Regions from separate parts of the Pseudomonas sp. S1_E05 genome, predicted to be linked through region 1. Evidence: predicted binding sites of a transcription regulator. Region 1 holds the regulator's gene; each other region holds the start of a gene.
The links. The regulator sigma-54, encoded in region 1, starts transcription at its own class of promoters, with help from an activator protein. The targets are predictions, from matches to a motif close to ANTGGCATNNANNTTGCTNT.

Region 1 (3,276 bases):
TGAGCAGCGTCTCTTCGTCGGCATCCAGATACAGCACATCCACCTGGATATGCCGGCTGCGGACTTCTTCGAGCAGTTCCGGGAAACGGCTCAAGTGGCTTGGCAGGTTACGCGCGTCAATGGAGACGGCCACCAGCGGTTGCGTCAGTTCGGTGTGGATCAGCGCGCGTTCAGCCAGTTCCGGCAGCAGCCCGGCGGGCAGGTTGTCGATGCAGTAGTAGCCGTTGTCTTCGAGCACATCGAGCGCGGTACTTTTACCTGAGCCGGAGCGGCCACTGACGATGATCAAGCGCATGATTAGTGCCCGTTTTGCTCGTCCAGGACAACCTGATACAAGGCTTCATTGCTCGCGGCGCTGCGCAGGCGATCACGGACTTCCTTGCGATCGAGCATGCTGGCGATCTGGCGGAGCAACTCAAGGTGCGCATCGGTAGCAGCTTCCGGGACCAGCAGCACAAACAACAGGTCTACCGGCGCGCCGTCGATGGCGTCGAAATCGATGGGTGCATCCAGGTGCATCAAGGCGCTGACGGGCGAGGTGCAACCCTTGAGCCGGCAGTGCGGAATGGCGATGCCGTTGCCAAAACCGGTCGAGCCGAGTTTTTCACGGGCGATCAGTGCCTCGAAGACATCTTGCATCTCCAGATCGGGGACTTCCCGTGCGATCAGGTTGGCAATTTGCTCAAGGGCTTTCTTTTTGCTGCCGCCCGGCACGTTCACGAGGGAACGGCCGGGGGTCAGTATGCTTTCAAGTCGGATCATGGGTAGGGAGTGTTAACGACCGGTTGCGCCCTGGAGGAGGCTCTGGGTCTTTTCCTTATGCTTTTTGAGTTGTTTATCCAGCTTGTCGGTCAGTGCGTCGATGGCCGCGTACATATCGGTATGTTCCGCGTTGGCGACCACTTCACCGCCAGGAATATGCAAGGTGGCTTCGATTTTCTGTTTGAGCTTTTCGACGGTCATCGTGACCTGGACATTGGTGATCTTGTCGAAGTGTCGCTCCAGCCGATCGAGTTTTTCGCCGATGTAGGTGCGAAGAGGTTCGGTCACTTCCAGTTGGTGTCCACTGATGTTGACTTGCATACAGCTTCTCCTTCGTTGCCAGTGCATAAAGCGGCAAACAAATGTTTGCCACTGGAACGCTGTGGCGTGGCCCTACATCAACCGCTTGCGTTCGCTCGAAGGCGCGATCCCGAGGGATTCACGGTACTTGGCGACGGTGCGGCGAGCCACCTGAATGCCTTGTGCCTCCAGTAAACCAGCGATCTTGCTGTCACTCAACGGCTTTTTCTGATTTTCCGCCGCTACCAGTTTTTTGATGATCGCGCGGATCGCCGTGGACGAGCATTCACCGCCTTCGGAGGTGCTGACATGGCTGGAGAAAAAGTATTTCAGCTCATAAATACCCCGCGGGGTATGCATGAACTTTTGCGTCGTCACGCGGGATATCGTCGATTCGTGCATGCCCACCGCTTCGGCGATGTCATGCAACACCAGCGGTTTCATCGCTTCGTCGCCGTACTCCAGAAAACCGCGCTGATGCTCGACGATCTGGGTGGCTACTTTCATCAGTGTTTCGTTTCGGCTCTGCAGGCTCTTGATGAACCAGCGCGCTTCCTGCAACTGATTGCGCATGAAGGTGTTGTCGGCACTGGTGTCGGCGCGGCGCACGAAACCGGCGTACTGGGCGTTGACCCGCAGGCGTGGCACCGATTCCTGGTTCAGCTCCACCAGCCAGCGCTCGTTGTCCTTGCGTACGATGACGTCGGGGACGACGTATTCGGCTTCGGTGGACTCGATTTGCGAGCCCGGGCGCGGGTTCAGGCTTTGCACCAGCTCGATCACCTGGCGCAGTTCGTCTTCCTTGAGCTTCATGCGGCGCATCAGCTGGCTGTAGTCGCGGCCGCCGAGCAGGTCGATGTAGTCGGTGACCAGACGCTTGGCCTCTGCCAGCCAGGGTGTCTTGGCGGGGAGCTGGCGCAGTTGCAGCAGCAGGCACTCACCCAGGTTTCGGGCGGCGATGCCGGCAGGTTCGAATTGCTGGATGCGGTGCAGGACGGCTTCGATTTCGTCCAGTTCGATGTCCAGTTCCGGATCGAAGGCTTCGAGGATCTCCTCGAGCGTTTCGTCCAGGTAGCCCTGATTGTTGATGCAATCGATCAGGGTCACGGCGATCAAACGATCGGTATCGGACATCGGTGCCAGGTTCAACTGCCACAGCAGGTGACTTTGCAGGCTTTCGCCGGCCGATGTGCGGGTGGTGAAATCCCACTCGTCGTCATCGCTGCTGGGCAGGCTGCTGGCACTGGTCTGATAGACGTCTTCCCAGGCGGTGTCGACGGGCAGTTCGTTGGGGATACGCTCGTTCCAGTCGCCTTCTTCGAGGTTGTCGACCGTCGGCGCGCTTTCCTGGTAGGAGGTTTCCTGAGTGTCGGGGGTGGGCTTCTGTTCGACGTTGTCGGCCATCGGGTCGGTGTTGTCGAAGTCGTCGCCTTCCTCCTGGCGTTCGAGCATCGGATTGGACTCCAAGGCCTCCTGGATTTCCTGTTGCAGGTCCAGGGTCGACAATTGGAGCAGGCGGATGGCCTGTTGCAGCTGCGGTGTCATCGTCAGCTGCTGGCCCATTCTCAAGACTAGCGATGGTTTCATGGCAGGGGCTTAACACCTTTTTCCGGCGCACATGCGCCATCCACTACAGGGCGCCGAAGCGCCAAACATAAGCAAATTATATGCCTGAAACAGCAGCGTTTGCCTAGAGCGCTGTAACAATAAAAAAGCCTTGATTTTTTATTGATACAAGCGCTCGGTAGATCAGCCAGGGACCTCGACGCTTAAAGGCGGAACTCGTGGCCCAGGTACACTTCCTTGACCAGGTCGTTGGCCAGGATGGTTTCAGCGTCACCTTCGGCAATCAGTTGGCCATCGTTGACGATGTAGGCGGTTTCGCAGATATCCAGGGTCTCACGGACGTTGTGGTCGGTGATCAGCACGCCAATGCCTTTGGCCTTGAGGTGATGGATGATCTGCTTGATGTCACCGACCGAGATCGGGTCCACGCCGGCGAAAGGTTCGTCGAGCAGGATGAATTTCGGGCTGGTCGCCAGGGCGCGAGCAATTTCCACGCGGCGGCGTTCACCACCGGACAGGCTCATACCGAGGTTGTCGCGGATGTGGCTGATGTGGAATTCCTGCAACAGGCTTTCCAATTCCTTGCGACGGCCGGCCTTGTCGAGTTCCTTGCGGGTCTCGAGGATCGCCATGATGTTGTCGGCGACC
Region 2 (3,276 bases), 700 kb from region 1:
GAATACGACATCGGTGAAACCCAGCAAGCGATGAAGAAGGCCGGCTTCACTCCGTACTTCTATGAGAATCTTGATAAGGGCACTCAGATAGGTGGCCGAATCAGCACACTTTGAGACGTTGTGTCTTGCGCCACTAATTACTATGCCCACCCAGGGAAGTTCGCAATGAGCAAAGAAAAGATATTCTTCAACCGGCCTCACATGACTGGCAAGGAGCTGAATTACATCGCCCAGGCCAAGTTCGGTAACATGCTTGCCGGTGATGGTCCATTCACCAAGCATTGTCACCGCTGGCTGGAGTCCAATACTGGTTGCAACAAGGCATTGCTCACGCACTCGTGTACTGCGGCACTGGAGATGGCGGCCCTCCTGCTGGACATTCAGCCGGGCGACGAAGTCATCCTGCCTTCCTTTACCTTCGTTTCCACGGCCAATGCTTTTGTGTTGCGTGGCGCGGTGCCGGTTTTCGTCGACATTCGTCCCGATACCCTGAACCTGGACGAGCGCCTGATCGAGGCAGCCATCACGCCACGGACCAAAGTGATCGTACCGGTGCACTACGCAGGCGTAGCCTGCGAGATGGATGCAATTCTCGCGATTGCGCGCAAGCATGGGCTGGCGGTGGTCGAAGACGCCGCGCAAGGCGTAATGTCGACCTACAAGGGTCGTGCCCTGGGCAGCATCGGCGACCTTGGGGCGTTCAGTTTTCATGAAACCAAGAACGTCATTTCGGGAGAGGGTGGGGCATTGCTCGTCAACGATCCCGAGCTGGCATTGCGAGCCGAGATCATCCGCGAGAAAGGCACCGATCGCAGCCGGTTCTTTCGCGGCGAGGTCGACAAATACACCTGGCAAGAGGTCGGCTCCTCGTTTCTGCCTGGCGAACTGATCGCGGCTTTCCTCTGGGCGCAACTGGAAGAAGCTCAAGCCATTACCCATAGCCGACTGGCGATCTGGGAGCACTATCATGCGGCCCTGGCGGAATTCGAACGCGATGGCTTGTTGCGTCGCCCGATAGTGCCTGAAGGTTGTCAGCACAACGCGCACATGTACTACGTACTGCTCGCCCCGGGTATTGATCGTCAACGGGTGCTCGACGAGTTGAAGAAACAGGCCATCTATGCCGTGTTTCATTACGTGCCGCTGCATTCTTCGCCTGCCGGGAGGCGTTATGGCCGTGTGCATGGCTCCATGGAAGTGACCGATGGATATTCCGAGCGCTTGCTGCGATTGCCTCTATGGCTTGGTTTGTCCGGGGAGCAACAGAACCAGGTCGTGGGTGTTCTGCGCAGTGCGCTGGCAAGGGTCTGACGGTCCTTGCCTCTTACCGGCATGACACCGCCGGTTTTTCGTCTTCGATAGATTCCCCTGTCTCCCCCTGATCCCTTCAACCCCTTTGTTTAGCGGCTCCAACGCCGCTGAAACAAAGTTGGTCTGCAAATTGCTTGAGGCTCAGTAATACAGCAGTGGGCGGCAAACGCCCGGCATGCAGAGGAAAGAGTGTGGACAAGTACCTTTATGTGGCAATGACCGGCGCCAGCCAGAATGCACTGGCGCAGAAGGCTCACGCGAACAACCTGGCGAACATCTCCACCAATGGTTTCCAGCGGGACCTGGAGCAGGCCCGTTCGATGCCGGTGTTCGGTGACGTCTTTCCGGCGCGTGCGTTTGCCATGTCAGAGCGTCCCGCCACCGACTTCTCCCCGGGTTCGTTGGTGCAGACCGGTCGCGATCTCGACGTCGCGGTGCAGGGCAATGGCTGGCTCGCCGTTCAGACTCCGGATGGCGGTGAAAGCTATGTGCGCACCGGCAGCCTGAACATTGATGCCCTGGGCGTATTGCGCGCCGGCAACGGTATGCCCGTGCTGGGCAACGGCGGACCTATCTCCGTGCCGCCCGAGCAGCAGATTGAAATTGGCGAGGACGGTACCGTCAGCATTCGTGCGATGGGCGAAGGTCCACGCGTGATGGCCGAGGTCGACCGCATCAAGCTGGTCAACCCGGACTTCAAGAACATGACCAAAGGCCTGGATGGCTCCATTCACACCAAGGACGGTCAGCCGGCGCAAGCCGATGCCAACGTCAAACTGGTGTCCGGGTTCCTTGAGTCGAGCAACGTCAACGCCGTGGAAGAAATGACTTCGGTGCTGGCGCTGGCCAAGCAGTTCGAGCTGCACGTCAAGATGATGAACACCGCCAAAGAAGACGACCAGGCCATGGCTCGGGTCTTGCAGATCAGCTAATTATCAGAACGTCGCGCCGTAAAACAGGCGCACGAGGAGAATCGAATGCTTCCGGCTCTATGGGTTGCCAAAACCGGTCTGTCCGCCCAGGACACCAACCTGACCACCATTTCCAACAACCTGGCGAACGTGTCGACCACGGGTTTCAAACGTGACCGTGCCGAATTCCAGGACCTGCTGTATCAGATCAAGCGTCAGCCAGGCGCCCAGTCGACCCAGGACAGCGAACTGCCTTCGGGTCTGCAACTGGGTACCGGTGTGCGGATCGTCGGCACCCAGAAAAACTTCAATGCCGGCAGCCTGCAAACCACCGAGCAGCCGCTGGACATGGCCATCGACGGCCGCGGTTTTTTCCAGATCCTGCAACCGGATGGCACCACGTCCTATACCCGTGACGGCACCTTCCACCTCGATTCCAATGGCCAGATCGTCAACGCCAGCGGTTTCGCTCTGGAGCCGGCCATTGTCATTCCGAACGATGCCCAGACCTTCACTGTGGGCAAGGACGGTACCGTGTCCATCACGGTCGCCGGCAACCCGGCCTCCCAGGTAATCGGTAACCTGCAGACCGCCGACTTCATCAACCCGGCCGGCCTGCAAGCCGTGGGTAACAACCTGTTCCTGGAAACCGCTGCCAGCGGCGCGCCGCAAGTCGGCACTCCTGGTCTGGCCGGTTTCGGTACCACGCTGCAGAACACCCTGGAAACGTCCAACGTCAGCACCGTTGAAGAAATGGTCAACATGATCACCACTCAGCGCGCCTACGAGATGAATTCCAAGGTGATCTCCACCGCCGACCAGATGCTCTCGTTCGTAACGCAGAATCTGTAATCAAGTCTATGAGGCGGCCCTGAGGTCGCCTGCTACACCGTGAGGTAGGGTCATGAATCGCTTTGTATCTGTCCTGGCACTGAGTGGGGTCGCCGCATTGGCAGGGTGCGTCGGCCCGACGCCCAAGCCCAATGACCCTTACTACGCTCCGGTGTTGCCGCGTACGCCATTGCCGGCTGCCGCGAATAACGGCTCGATCTAC
Region 3 (3,276 bases), 600 kb from region 1:
GCTGGCGATCAGCGGGCGCAGCACCAGCTTTTCGGTGACACAGTCGATCACGGACAGGTTCGGCAACGTCTGGCTCGACACCTGGGAGATCGCCTCGCCGGTGACCAGGGCGTCGATATGCAGTCGATCAGCAATCTGCGAGGAAGCGCGCAACATCATACGCTTCAATACTACGCCCATATGACTGTTATCGACTTTGCCGAGAATTTCGCCCAACACTTCCTCGAACGGCACACTGACAAATAACACGCGTTGCGAGCTGCCGTACTTCTTCCAGATGAAATGCGCGACTTCCATGACGCCCAATTCGTGGGCACGACCGCCCAGGTTAAAGAAGCAGAAGTGGGCCATCAGCCCACGACGCATGATCTGGTAGGCCGCAACCGTGGAGTCGAAACCGCCGGACATCAGCACCAACGTCTGCTCCAGCGCACCCAGCGGATAACCACCGATGCCAGTGTGCTGGCTGTGGATGACAAACAACCGTTGGTCGCGAACTTCGATACGGACTTCGATTTCCGGCTTTTTCAGGTCGATGCCGGCGGCACCGCACTGACGGCGCAACTGGCTGCCGACATATTTTTCGATATCGATCGAGCTGAACGGGTGCTTGCCGGCGCGCTTGCAGCGCACCGAGAAGATTTTCCCGGCCAGTGCATCACCGTAGTGCTGCTTGCACTTTTCGACGATGTCGTCGAAATCGCCCAGTGGATATTCGTCAATCTGCAGGAAGTGCGCGATGCCCGGCATGCAGCTCAGGCGCTCGCCCATCTCTTTCAGGGCCTTTGGGTCTTCTACGCGGGTGTCCAGCTCGAGGTTGTCCCACACGCCGTTCACCACCACAGCCGGGTCCAGGTCACGGAGCACGGCACGGATGTTTTTGGCCAACTGACGGATGAAACGCGTCCGGACAGGTCGGCTCTTGATGGTGATCTCGGGAAAGACTTTTACGATTAGTTTCATGAAAACAGCGCGCGCAGGGCCAGCCGAAAAAGGGGGGCGCGGATTATAGCGGAAATTGCTCAAGGTTTAACCAGTTAATGTGCAGAAGGTTTTGCGCGCACCAAAACAGGTCGTTTTCGATTGAAAGCGCCACATTGTAGGGCGATATTTTCCCGGCTTGGCGGCTTGAAGCCTTTATAAGCGTGAATTTGGGGCAAAAAACCCATGCTGGGGCACTGGCATGCAATTTGCTCCCTTGTGAGGCAGGTTGCCTTGGCAGAGTATTCGCGCCGGCATCACAAACATTATGGGCATCCACTACCCGCCCTAAGCCACCCCGGAGGACAGTATGTCGAAGTCGGTTCAACTCATTAAAGATCATGACGTCAAGTGGATTGATCTGCGCTTCACGGACACCAAAGGCACCCAGCACCACGTGACCATGCCAGCACGCGATGCGCTGGATGAAGACTTCTTCGAAGTCGGCAAGATGTTCGACGGCTCCTCCATCTCCGGCTGGAAAGGCATCGAAGCTTCCGACATGATCCTGATGCCGGATGATGAAACCGCCGTCCTGGACCCGTTCACCGAAGAGCCGACCCTGATCCTGGTCTGCGACATCATCGAACCTTCGAGCATGCAAGGCTACGACCGCGACCCACGTGCGATCGCCAAGCGCGCCGAAGAGTACCTGAAGTCTACCGGTATCGGTGACACCGCGTTCGCAGGTCCGGAGCCAGAGTTCTTCATCTTCGACCAGGTGAAGTTCAAGTCCGACATCTCCGGCTCGATGTTCAAGATCTACTCCGAGCAAGGTTCGTGGATGTCCGACCAGGACATCGAAGGCGGCAACAAGGGTCACCGTCCTGGCATCAAAGGCGGCTACTTCCCGGTTCCACCGTTCGACCACGACCACGAAATCCGTACTTCCATGTGCAACGCGCTGGAAGAAATGGGCCTGACCGTCGAAGTTCACCACCACGAAGTGGCGACTGCCGGCCAGAACGAAATCGGCGTCAAGTTCAACACCCTGGTGAAGAAAGCCGACGAAACCCAGACCCTGAAGTATGTCGTGCACAACGTTGCCGACGCTTACGGTCGCACCGCCACCTTCATGCCGAAGCCTCTGTACGGCGACAACGGTTCGGGCATGCACGTACACATGTCCATCTGGAAAGAAGGCAAGAACACCTTCGCAGGTGAAGGTTATGCCGGTCTGTCCGACACCGCCCTGTACTTCATCGGCGGTATCATCAAGCACGGTAAGGCCCTGAACGGCTTCACCAACCCGGCTACCAACTCCTACAAGCGTCTGGTTCCAGGTTTCGAAGCTCCGGTCATGCTGGCCTACTCGGCTCGCAACCGTTCCGCTTCGATCCGTATTCCTTACGTGTCGAGCCCGAAAGCCCGCCGTATCGAAGCACGCTTCCCGGATCCGGCAGCCAACCCGTACCTGGCGTTCGCTGCACTGCTGATGGCTGGCCTGGACGGCATCCAGAACAAGATCCACCCTGGCGACGCAGCTGACAAAAACCTGTACGACCTGCCGCCTGAAGAGGCCAAAGAGATCCCACAAGTTTGCGGCAGCCTGAAAGAAGCCCTTGAAGAGCTGGATAAAGGTCGCGCGTTCCTGACCAAAGGCGGCGTGTTCTCCGACGACTTCATCGACGCCTACATCGCCCTGAAAAGCGAAGAAGAAATCAAGGTTCGCACCTTCGTACACCCACTGGAATACGAGCTGTACTACAGCTGCTGATCCGGTAGCGCCTGCGCAAGCGGCGTGACGAAAAAAGAGAGGCCTCCTTCGGGAGGCCTTTTTTTTGCCCGCTATTCAATGGCACATGGAGAACCCTGTGGGAGCGGGCTTGCCCGCGATTGCGACCTGCCTGACACAGAAGACGCTGGATTTTCCGACGCCATCGCGGGCAAGCCCGCTCCCACAGTTTTTATCTGCGTGTGATTCGGGAAATCACTTCACAGTGTTAACGGTTTGAGATAACCACCCACCCTGACCTATGCTGCAACCCAATGCTTTCATTTCTGGTCGAGCTCATGGGTCGTGGTTTCTTTTGCATCCTGCTGTTGATCGCCCTGCCCGCCGCAGCGCAGATCTACAAGTACACCGATGCTGCCGGCAACACCGCCTACAGCAATCAACCGCCCGATGGCGTGAAGGTACAGCCGGTCGAACTGCCGCCCCTCAATCGCGTCGAGCGCCAGGCGCCAGTCGCGCCATCAGCCGAGGCGTCGAGCAGCGAACGACCGCTCAGTACGTACGAGGTGCTGGAGCTGACCCATCTGCCGACCACCGAAGCCCTGCGCGCCAACAATGGC

Region 2: AB4N33_RS14365 (flagellar basal body rod protein FlgF) is a predicted target of sigma-54. The motif match lies at 1,429-1,448, and genes of this name have one in related genera.
Region 3: glnA (type I glutamate--ammonia ligase) is a predicted target of sigma-54. The motif match lies at 1,178-1,197, and genes of this name have one in related genera.

What each region holds. Positions count from the first base shown of each region.
Region 1 covers NZ_JBFRHM010000001.1:3,807,732-3,811,007, reverse strand. Annotated here, with positions in the region: gene rapZ (RNase adapter RapZ) at 1-295, opposite strand, end outside; gene ptsN (PTS IIA-like nitrogen regulatory protein PtsN) at 298-762, opposite strand; gene hpf (ribosome hibernation-promoting factor, HPF/YfiA family) at 775-1,083, opposite strand; gene AB4N33_RS17715 (RNA polymerase factor sigma-54) at 1,156-2,649, opposite strand; gene lptB (LPS export ABC transporter ATP-binding protein) at 2,832-3,276, opposite strand, start outside.
Region 2 covers NZ_JBFRHM010000001.1:3,108,445-3,111,720, reverse strand. Annotated here, with positions in the region: gene AB4N33_RS14375 (metallophosphoesterase family protein) at 1-114, shown strand, start outside; gene rffA (dTDP-4-amino-4,6-dideoxygalactose transaminase) at 166-1,311, shown strand; gene AB4N33_RS14365 (flagellar basal body rod protein FlgF) at 1,503-2,243, shown strand; gene flgG (flagellar basal-body rod protein FlgG) at 2,289-3,074, shown strand; gene flgH (flagellar basal body L-ring protein FlgH) at 3,127-3,276, shown strand, end outside.
Region 3 covers NZ_JBFRHM010000001.1:4,403,631-4,406,906, forward strand. Annotated here, with positions in the region: gene thiI (tRNA uracil 4-sulfurtransferase ThiI) at 1-963, opposite strand, end outside; gene glnA (type I glutamate--ammonia ligase) at 1,292-2,698, shown strand; gene AB4N33_RS20210 (DUF4124 domain-containing protein) at 2,995-3,276, shown strand, end outside.